Regions from separate parts of the Bradyrhizobium sp. C-145 genome, predicted to be linked through region 1. Evidence: predicted binding sites of a transcription regulator. Region 1 holds the regulator's gene; the other holds the start of a gene.

Region 1 (5,241 bases):
TCGCCGAAGAGCTTTGGGGCTTGATGGTTCACCTCTCCCGCTTGCGGGAGAGGTCGGCGCGTAGCGCCGGGTGAGGGTTCTTTCCTCTTGGGGATTCTCCCGTTGCGGAAACACCCTCTCCCCAACCCTCTCCCGCAAGCGGGCGAGGGAGCGCACCAATGACTTGGCTGAGGCTTACGCAGCCAAATCCGCGACCACCGCATCCAGCACCGGAAAACCGCTGCTCGTCACGCGCAGCCGGCCCGTCGCGTCGACCGTGATCGCGCCTTCCTCACGGAGCAGCGCAATGCGGCCGGGGTCGAGCGGGCGGCCGGAGAGGGCTCTGTAACGCTCGGGGTCGATGCCTTCGGCGAGACGCAATCCCATCAGCAAGAACTCGTCGGCGCGTTCCTCGCTGTTGAGGAGCTCATCGGTGACGACGCCGTCGCCGTTGGTCTCGACCCGCATCAGCCAGGCTTCGGGGCGCTTCTCGGTGGCGGTGGCATGGCGCACGCCGTCGATGTCGAGGCGGCCGTGGGCGCCGGGGCCGATGCCGGCATATTCCTCGCCGCGCCAATAGACCAGATTGTGCCGGCACTCGGCGCCGCGCCGCGCGTGGTTGGAGATCTCGTAGGCGGGCAGGCCGAGCTTGTCGCAGGTTTCCTGCGTGACGTCGTAAAGCGCACGCGCGACGGCTTCGTCCGGTGTCTTAAGCTTGCCCGCCTGGTGCAGGCCGAAGAACGGCGTGCCTTCCTCGATCGTCAATTGGTAGAGCGACAGATGCTCGGCCGCTTCATCGATCGCGAGACGCAGCTCCTCGGCCCACATCGCTGGCGTCTGGTCAGGACGGGCGTAGATCAGGTCGAACGAATAACGGTCGAACGAGCGGCGCGCGATGGCGACGGCATCGAGGGCCTCGCGCGCACTGTGCATGCGGCCGAGCGCCTTCAACGAGGCATCGTCGAGCGCCTGCACGCCGAGCGAGACGCGGTTGACGCCGGCGGCGCGATAGCCGGCGAAGCGTGTGGCCTCGACGCTGGTCGGGTTTGCCTCCAGCGTCACCTCGACATCGTCAGCAACATGCCAGTGCTTGCCGATCGCATCGAGCACTGCGCCGACGGTTGCGGGCTGCATCAATGACGGCGTGCCGCCGCCGAGGAAGATCGAGGTGACCTCCCGGCCGGGCGCGCGCTCGGCGGTCGCTGCGATCTCGCGGGCGAAGGCCGAGGCGAAGCGCGCTTCGTCGATTGGTGCGTGGCGGACATGGCTGTTGAAGTCGCAATAGGGGCATTTCGACAGGCAGAACGGCCAGTGCACGTAGACGCCGAAGGCTGCAGATTCTCGTTTTGACGCGTTTTCCTGGCGCGAACCGGTATCCACTTCGCTCGAAAACGCTCTAGCGCGGCTCAAGGCAGATCTCCGCCAGTTTCACGAAGGCGCGGGCGCGGTGCGACAGGCCGAGGCCGAGCGGCGGCAGGCCGTGCTTCTCGATACTATCCATCTCACCGAAGGTGCGGCTGTGGCCGTCGGGCAAAAACATCGGGTCGTAGCCGAAGCCGGCGGTACCGCGCGGCGGCCAGACCAGCGTGCCGTCGACGCGCGCCTCGACCTGTTCGAGATGATCGTCGGGCCAGGCGACGCAGAGCGCGGAGACGAAATGCGCGGTGCGCTTCGCCGGAATCGTCGCGCCGCGCTCCTGGAGCAGGCGCTCGATCTGCGCCATCGCCACTGCGAAGTCTTTGTTTGGCCCGGCCCAGCGCGCGGAGAAAATGCCGGGCGCGCCGTCGAGCGCGTCGACCACGATGCCGGAATCATCGGCGAAGGACGGGAGCTTGCTTGCCCGCGCCGCCGCGATCGCCTTGATCGCGGCATTGCTGCGGAAATCATTGCCGGTCTCTTCGGGCTCGCTCAGGCCGAGATCTCCGGCCGACACCGCCTCGATGCCGTACGGGGCAAGCAGCTCCCGCATCTCGGCGAGCTTGCCGGGATTGTGGGTAGCGATGACGAGCTTGTCCGTGATTCGGCGGTGCATGGCCTATTGACTACGCTACCGCCAGTTTCTGCAAGTCTACCAGACGCGCGACGCCCTTGCGCGCCAGCGCCATCAACGCCAGGAACTCGGTTTCGGTGAACGGCTCGCGTTCCGCGGTGCCCTGCACCTCGATGAGGCGGCTGTCGCCGGTCATGACGAAATTGGCGTCGGTCTCGGCTTCCGAATCCTCGGCGTAGTCGAGATCGAGCACCGGCGTGCCGTTGTAGATGCCGCAGGAGATCGCGGCGACGTTGTCGCGCAGCACGTTGGTCTTGATCATGTTGCGCGCCTTCATCCAGTTGATGCAATCGGCAAGCGCGACCCAGGCGCCGGTGATCGAGGCCGTGCGGGTGCCGCCGTCGGCCTGGAGCACGTCGCAATCGACCGTGATCTGGCGCTCGCCGAGCGCTTCCAGATCGACGATGGTGCGAAGCGAGCGGCCGATCAGACGCTGGATCTCGACGGTGCGGCCGCTCTGCTTGCCGGCGGAGGCCTCGCGGCGGGTGCGTTCGGAGGTTGCGCGCGGCAGCATGCCGTATTCGGCGGTGACCCAGCCGCGGCCCTGGCCCTTCAGCCACGGCGGCAGGCGGTCTTCCAGCGTGGCGGTGACCAGCACATGGGTGTCGCCGAATTTCACCAGGCACGAGCCTTCCGCATATTTGACCACGCCGCGCTCCAGCGTCACGGGGCGCAATTCGTCGGGCGCACGGCGGCTTGGCCGCATGGGAAATCCTCCAAAACTCACGGGAAAGGCTGTTCGCGGTGCTTGTAGGAGGGGCGAGGGTAGGCGGCAAGGTTTTTTCACCCCCTGATGTCGAGCCTGTAAACGCCACGCTTGTCAGAAGCGCCCGGGATGGACAAATTATGAGTATCTGAGAGGAGTTACCGTCTGTGGCCCATCACGATCCGATCCATCTGATCGCGCCGCGCGCAGGCCTCGCCCAGCTCAACGAGCGTTCCCGCGACATCTTTCGTCAAATTGTCGAAAGCTATCTCGCGACCGGCGAGCCGATGGGCTCGCGCAATATCTCGCGCCTGATCGCGATGCCGCTGTCGCCGGCCTCCGTGCGGAATGTCATGGCCGATCTGGAACAGCTCGGCCTGATCTATGCGCCCCATACCTCCGCCGGCCGGCTGCCGACGGAACTCGGTCTGCGCTTCTTCGTCGATGCCTTAATGCAGGTCGGCGACCTCAACGAGGCCGAACGGCAATCCATTCAGAGCCAGCTCTCTTCCGTCGGCGAGGCGCAATCGGTCGAGGCGGCGCTGGACCAGGCCCTGATGCGGCTGTCGGGCCTGACCCGTGCCGCCGCGGTCGTGCTGACGCCGAAATCCAATGCGCGGCTCAAGCACATCGAATTCGTCCGCCTGGAACCGGAGAAGGCGCTGGTGATCCTGGTTGGCGAGGATGGCCAGGTCGAAAACCGCGTCCTGACGTTGCCGCCCGGAGTTCCCTCCTCGGCGCTGACCGAGGCCGGCAATTTCCTCAATGCGCGGATTCGCGGCCGCACGCTGGCCGAGGCGCGGCTCGAGCTCGAGACCGCGCTCGGGGAGGCCCGCGCCGAGCTCGATCAGCTGACGCAAAAGGTGATCTCGGCTGGCATCGCAAGCTGGTCCGGCGGGGAGAACGAGGACCGCCAGCTCATCGTCCGCGGTCACGCCAATCTGCTGGAGGATCTGCACGCGCTGGAGGATCTGGAGCGGGTGCGCCTGTTGTTCGACGATCTCGAGACCAAGCGCGGCGTCATCGACTTGCTCGGCCGGGCCGAGACCGCCGAAGGCGTGCGAATTTTCATCGGGAGCGAGAACAAGCTGTTCTCGCTGTCGGGTTCCTCCACCATCATCTCGCCCTATCGGGATGCCGCCGGCCATATCGTCGGCGTTCTCGGCGTGATCGGCCCGACGCGGCTGAATTATGCCCGCGTGATCCCGACGGTGGACTACGCCGCCCGTATCGTCAGTCGCCTTTTGGGGGGCTGACCGGCGTTTCCTCCGATCACAGGCGCTTGATTTTCGTAAGCTTAGGCACGATATCCGGGCCAACAATCCCCTGAGACGAGTTCGAGAATAGAGCCGATGACCGATCAAGACCGGCAACCCGAAGACACGACCGCGCCGACCGGCGAGCCCGTGGTGTCGAAGCCCTACATCATGCCCGACGATCCCGAGCCCGGTTCGGTCGAGACGCTGCAGAAGGAAGCCGCCGAGGCGCGCGACCGCATGCTGCGGACGCTGGCCGAGATGGAGAACTTGCGCAAGCGCACCACCAAGGAAGTCGCCGACGCCCGCCTCTACGGCATCACCGGCTTTGCCCGCGACGTGCTCGACATCGCCGACAACCTCCAGCGCGCGCTCGATGCCGTTCCGGCCGAGGCGCGTGCCGCGGCCGATCCCGGCCTGATCTCGCTGATCGAGGGCGTCGAGCTCACCGAGCGCTCGCTGCTCAACGCGCTGGAAAAGCACGGTGTGAAGAAGTTCGATCCGCAGGGCCAGAAGTTCGACCCGAATTTCCAGCAGGCGATGTTCGAGGTGCCCGATGCGTCGGTGCCGTCGGGCACCGTGGTGCAGGTCGTGCAGGCCGGCTACACCATCGGCGAACGCGTGCTGCGTCCCGCCCTGGTCGGTGTCGCCAAGGGCGGCGCGAAGGCTGCGGCCGCGGCCAACAACAATGAGTCGAGCGGCGCGACGAATTGAGTCTCACGGCTTCGCCGTCATTCCGGGTTCGACGCTTCGCATCGCCCCGGAATGACGGTGCGAAACTCTTACGCGCTCACCGCGATATCGGCAGACTGAATCCGCTTCACGCCGGCCTTGGCCATATCGGCCCAGGCCTTTGCCAGCGAGCCCTGCGTGTCGATGCCGCGGCAGGCGTCCTCCACCACATGGACGTCGAAGCCCGCCTTGCGCGCATCGAGCGCGGTCCAGGCGACGCAGAAATCTGTCGCGAGGCCAGCGACGAAGACGCGCTTGATCTTGCGGCCCTTCAGGTATCCGGCAAGGCCCGTCGAGGTCTTGCCGTCGGCTTCGAGGAAGGCCGAGTAGCTGTCGACGTCCCTGTGAAAACCCTTGCGGATGATGAGTTCGGCGTGCGGGATCGCAAGGTCCTTCGACAGCGCGGCACCGTCGGTGCCCTGCACGCAATGGTCCGGCCACAGCACCTGCTTGCCGTAGGGAAGATCGACGGTCTCGAACGGCTTCTTGCCGGAATGCACCGACGCGAACGAGATGTG
Region 2 (5,241 bases), 4.0 Mb from region 1:
GAATTTCTGCTAAGCCGAGCGGTTGCCGTGGATCCGCGATCTGCCGAGGCTCATATGAGCCTAGGCGTTGCGCGAAACGGGCTACGACGTCACGATGACGCACGCGAGAGCTATCGAAAGGCCCTCGCCTTGCGACCTAACTACGCCCTGGCCCTGTCCAATCTCGGCAACGCGAGCGTGGCCCTTGATCTCGTCCAGGAAGCGCTCGAGAGCTACGACAAGGCGCTCGCGATTAACGCCAACCTTGCCGAAGCCCACAACGGTCGGGGTTGGGCGCTCTGCCGTCAGCGCAACTATGACGAGGCCGTCGCAAGCCTGAACCGCGCGCTGTCGATCAAGCCTGACTATGCCTCAGCGCTCGCGAACCGCGCCATCGCGTTGCGAGAACTTCAGCGATTTGACGAAGCCCTGGCAGACGGCGATCGGGCAATCGCGCTGGCACCCGACGACGCGAATGGGTGGCTCGCACGGGCCAGTGTCCTGCTCCAGATCCAGCAAATTGCCCAGGCATCGCACGATTGCGAGAAGGCCCTCGCGATCGCTCCCGATTCCATTCAAGCTCACTCGGTGCTCGACCTTTGTCTCGCCGGGCTAGGCCGGGTCGAGGAAGCCCTCGCCAGCTTCGACAGAGCCCTTGACATCCAGCCTGACCTCCAGAGCGCGATCTCCAACAAGATATTTACGCTCGATTTTGTGCCGAACGCCAGCGTTGAGCAGCATCAGCAAGCGCGGCGAGTATGGTGGGAGCAGATCGGCGCGAAAATCGCTTCAGAAGCGGCGGGACCGCATGACAATGACCGCGATCTGGATCGCCGTCTGGTGCTTGGCTATGTCTCGTCGGATTTTAACGCGCATTCGGCCGCGTTCGTCTTCAAGCCAGTCCTGCAACACCATGACCGGGCGCAGTTCGAGATCGTGTGCTACTCTTGTTCGTCAAAGGTGGATGCGACGACCAGCGAATTTCAAGGGTTCGCCGATCGCTGGCGCGACGCCTCGCAATGGACCGACGATCGCCTCGCCGCCCAGATCCGCGCCGATGGCGTCGATATCCTGATCGATCTGTCCGGCCATACCAGAGGCAACCGGCTCGGCGTGTTCGCGCGCAAGCCGGCACCGATCCAGGTGCATGGTTGGGGCCACGGTACTGGCACGGGGCTGCCAACGATCGATTATTTGTTCTCGGACCCCGTCGCGATTCCTTTCGCGGTTCGGCATCTGTTTGCGGAGACCGTTGTCGACCTGCCGTGCTTCGTGACGCTGGCACCACTGCCGGCCGGGATTGCTCGCGCGCCAATGCCGGCGCTCTCGAACGGCTTCGTCACATTCGGTGTCTTCAACCGCATCAGCAAGATTTCGGATGAGGCGGTGGAAGTCTGGTCCAGGATTCTCGAGCGGGTGCCGGGTTCGCGACTTCTGATCAAGGATGTTGCACTGGACGATCAACTGGTCCGCGACAATCTGCTGGCGCGGTTTGCGGCTTGCCGATTGCCGGCCGAACGCGTCGATTTGCTCGGAGCCACCTTGCGAAGCGAACATCTGGCATCGTTCAATCGCGTCGACATTGCGCTCGACACCTTCCCGCAGAATGGCGGCGTCAGCACATTGGAAGCCTTGCAGATGGGGGTGCCCGTGGTGGCGAAGCTCGGGACCAGTCTGCCCAGCCGTGCCGGCGGCGCCATCCTCACCGCGCTTGGCCTGCCGAACTGGGTCGCGGATGGCAATGAGGCCTATATCGAAATCGCAGCTAGCGGTGCGGCGCAGATCGGCGACCTCGACAAGTTGCGCCGCGAATTGCCCGGACAGATCGACGCTGCGGCCGCCGGCAATCCTGCCTCATACGCGCGAGCGGTGGACGACGCCTATCGCGCGATGTGGAAACGCTATTGCAGCGGCGGCGTCTGATCTCTCCTCAATGCAGCCGGAACACGCCATCTACGGCGCGCAGCTCGGCCGGCTTGATCAGCTTGGAATGTGCCACCGTCACCGAGAACAGGGGCCCGTCGAGCTTCTCCTGCCAGAAGGCGAGGAAATCCTTCAGCGCCGGAAATTTCGGAAACATGTCGTAGTTCTGCCAGACGTAAGTCTGGAGCAGCGAGGGATGATCCGGCATCCGATAGAGAATTTGCGCCGTCGTCAGCCCGTAACCCAGCATCTGTTTCCGGAAATCCTCGGAAACGCCCCCACTCCGCAGTCCCATGCCAACCTCCTTTGCAGGAGCGCATTGAAGGGGGCGGCCTGGTCGGTGTGTGCTTGACGAGCCACCCGGTACTGATGCGCTCACATGAGCGAAATGTGACGCAAACTGACAATTCATCTCAAGCTCAAAAGTTTAACAAGCTGTTGAAATTCAATGCGTTAGCAGCAGACGCGGCTCCGTGCTAATACGGGCCCGGCGCGCCGTTAACGATGGAAAAGAGATTCTGGCAGTCCGCGCTTCCGGGTGCTAATTTTTCTGCTAGAAGCCCTTGCCCCCGCAAAATTCCCGTCCTATTTCTGCCTCGCCCGTGCTAGCACTCGCGGGCAACGACTGCTAACCATCTAAAAATCCTCAACTCGTGCAATTGCTTAGGAGGACTGCATGAAATTCCGTCCGCTTCACGACCGCGTCGTGGTCAAGCGCATCGACGCAGAAGAGAAGACCGCTGGCGGCATCATCATTCCCGACACTGCCAAGGAAAAGCCCTCCCAGGGCGAAGTCATCGCCGTCGGCCCCGGTGGCCGCGACGAAGCCGGCAAGCTGATCCCGATCGACCTCAAGATCGGCGACCGCGTGCTGTTCGGCAAGTGGTCCGGCACCGAAGTCAAGATCGACGGCGAAGACCTGCTGATCATGAAGGAAAGCGACGTCATGGGCGTCCTCGACGTCCCCGCTTCCAAGAAGAAGGCGGCCTAAGAGCCCCTCTTTCCCTCCAGTCAAACACCTCAAGGAAAATTCCAGATGGCAGCCAAAGAAGTCAAATTCTCGGTTGAAGCGCGCGACAAGATGTTGCGCGGCGTCGACGTCCTCGCCAATGCGGTGAAGGTCACGCTCGGTCCGAAGGGCCGCAACGTCGTGCTCGACAAGTCGTTCGGCGCTCCCCGCATCACCAAGGACGGCGTCACCGTCGCCAAGGAGATCGAGCTCGACGACAAGTTCGAGAACATGGGCGCCCAGATGGTGCGCGAAGTCGCCTCCAAGTCCGCTGACGCGGCCGGCGACGGCACCACCACCGCCACCGTGCTCGCTCAGGCGATCGTGAAGGAAGGCGCGAAGTCCGTTGCCGCCGGCATGAACCCGATGGACCTCAAGCGTGGTATCGACCTCGCGGTCGAAGCCGTGGTTGCGGACCTCCAGAAGAACTCCAAGAAGGTCACCTCGAACGACGAGATCGCCCAGGTCGGCACCATCTCGGCCAACGGCGACCAGGAGATCGGCAAGTTCCTCTCCGACGCCATGAAGAAGGTCGGCAACGAGGGTGTCATCACCGTCGAGGAAGCCAAGTCGCTCGAGACCGAGCTCGACGTCGTCGAGGGCATGCAGTTCGACCGCGGCTACATCTCGCCCTACTTCGTCACCAACGCCGACAAGATGCGCGTTGAGATGGACGACGCCTACATCCTCATCAACGAGAAGAAGCTCTCCTCGCTGAACGAGCTGCTGCCGCTGCTCGAGGCCGTGGTGCAGACCGGCAAGCCGCTGGTCATCGTCGCCGAGGACGTCGAAGGCGAAGCTCTCGCAACCCTGGTCGTGAACCGCCTGCGCGGCGGTCTGAAGGTCGCGGCCGTCAAGGCTCCGGGCTTCGGCGATCGCCGCAAGGCCATGCTGCAGGACATTGCGATCCTGACCGGCGGCCAGGCGATCTCGGAAGATCTCGGCATCAAGCTCGAGAACGTCACGCTCAACATGCTCGGTCGCGCCAAGAAGGTGATGATCGACAAGGAGAACACCACGATCGTCAACGGCGCCGGCAAGAAGGCCGACATCGAGGCGCGCGTGGCCCAGATCAAGGCGCAGATCGAGGAGACCACCTCGGACTACGACCGTGAGAAGCTCCAGGAGCGTCTGGCCAAGCTCGCCGGCGGCGTCGCGGTGATCCGCGTCGGCGGCGCGACCGAGGTCGAGGTGAAGGAACGCAAGGATCGCGTTGATGACGCGATGCATGCGACCCGCGCGGCTGTCGAGGAAGGTATCGTCCCGGGCGGCGGCGTCGCCCTGCTCCGTGCCTCCGAGCAGCTCAAGGGCCTGCGCACCAAGAACGACGACCAGAAGACCGGCGTCGAGATCGTGCGCAAGGCGCTGTCGGCTCCCGCTCGCCAGATCGCGATCAACGCCGGTGAAGACGGCTCGGTGATCGTCGGCAAGATCCTCGAGAACAAGGCCTACAATTACGGCTTCGACTCCCAGACCGGCGAATATGCCGACCTCGTCAAGAAGGGCATCATCGACCCGACCAAGGTGGTCCGTACCGCGATCCAGAACGCAGCCTCGGTGGCCGCGCTCCTGATCACCACGGAAGCCATGGTCGCCGAGCTGCCCAAGAAGGGCGGCGCCGGTCCGGCGATGCCCCCCGGCGGCGGCATGGGCGGCATGGACTTCTAAGGTCCAGCCACTCTGGCAAACGACGAAATGCGAAACCCCGGCAGCGATGCCGGGGTTTTTGTTTTTCTCCGCTCGTCATTCCGGGGCGCGCCCCCTTGGGCGCGAGCCCGGAATCCATTTCAGCACTTGCGACTGACGTGTTCGCCTGATCCCCTCACATGGAAGATCGGAATCCAGGCGGCAGTGACAGCATGCCAACCTCCGGACCGAGTCTGCGGATCAATGGATTCCGGGCTCGGCGCTTTGCGCCGCCCCGGAATGACGATCTTTTGCGCGGAATGATCTGGCCTCACCCCACCTTCCCCAGCCGCTCCATGTGCGGCTCGCCGTCTTCGTCGAGCGACCAGAAGATCCGCGTTACCTTACCGACGAGATTGTCCATCGGCACGAAACCGAATGTCGACATCATGCGGCTGTCGGTGGAATTGTCGCGATTGTCGCCGAGCACGAAGACGTGGCCCGGCGGCACCGTGAAGACGTTGGTGTTGTCCAGGAAGCCGTTGTCGATGCAATCATAGGTCACATAGGACGCGCCGCTCGGCAGCGTCTCGCGCCAGCGCTTGACCTTGACGCCGCCGTCCACACCGCAGGCAGCGCCGGCGAGGCCGTACTCGAGCGCGACGCGCGTCACCGGGCGGTCGTTGAGGATGAGCTGGCCCTGC

Evidence for each region. Region 1 encodes HrcA, which represses chaperone genes, less so after heat shock. Its sites were predicted from a motif close to GTTAGCACTCNCNNNNNGNGAGTGCTAAC; they were not measured.
Region 2: a site for HrcA is predicted at 2,507-2,535, ahead of LRP30_RS25945 (co-chaperone GroES). Genes of this name have one in related genera too.

Annotation. Positions count from the first base shown of each region.
Region 1 is NZ_CP088150.1:9,492,727-9,497,967, reverse strand. Features, by position in the region: gene LRP30_RS44725 (penicillin-binding protein activator) at 1-24, shown strand, start outside; gene hemW (radical SAM family heme chaperone HemW) at 175-1,359, opposite strand; gene rdgB (RdgB/HAM1 family non-canonical purine NTP pyrophosphatase) at 1,376-2,011, opposite strand; gene rph (ribonuclease PH) at 2,022-2,735, opposite strand; gene hrcA (heat-inducible transcriptional repressor HrcA) at 2,903-3,991, shown strand; gene grpE (nucleotide exchange factor GrpE) at 4,088-4,705, shown strand; gene pncA (bifunctional nicotinamidase/pyrazinamidase) at 4,774-5,241, opposite strand, start outside.
Region 2 is NZ_CP088150.1:5,485,952-5,491,192, forward strand. Features, by position in the region: gene LRP30_RS25935 (tetratricopeptide repeat protein) at 1-1,902, shown strand, start outside; gene LRP30_RS25940 (usg protein) at 1,910-2,197, opposite strand; gene LRP30_RS25945 (co-chaperone GroES) at 2,579-2,893, shown strand; gene groL (chaperonin GroEL) at 2,939-4,579, shown strand; gene lepB (signal peptidase I) at 4,869-5,241, opposite strand, start outside.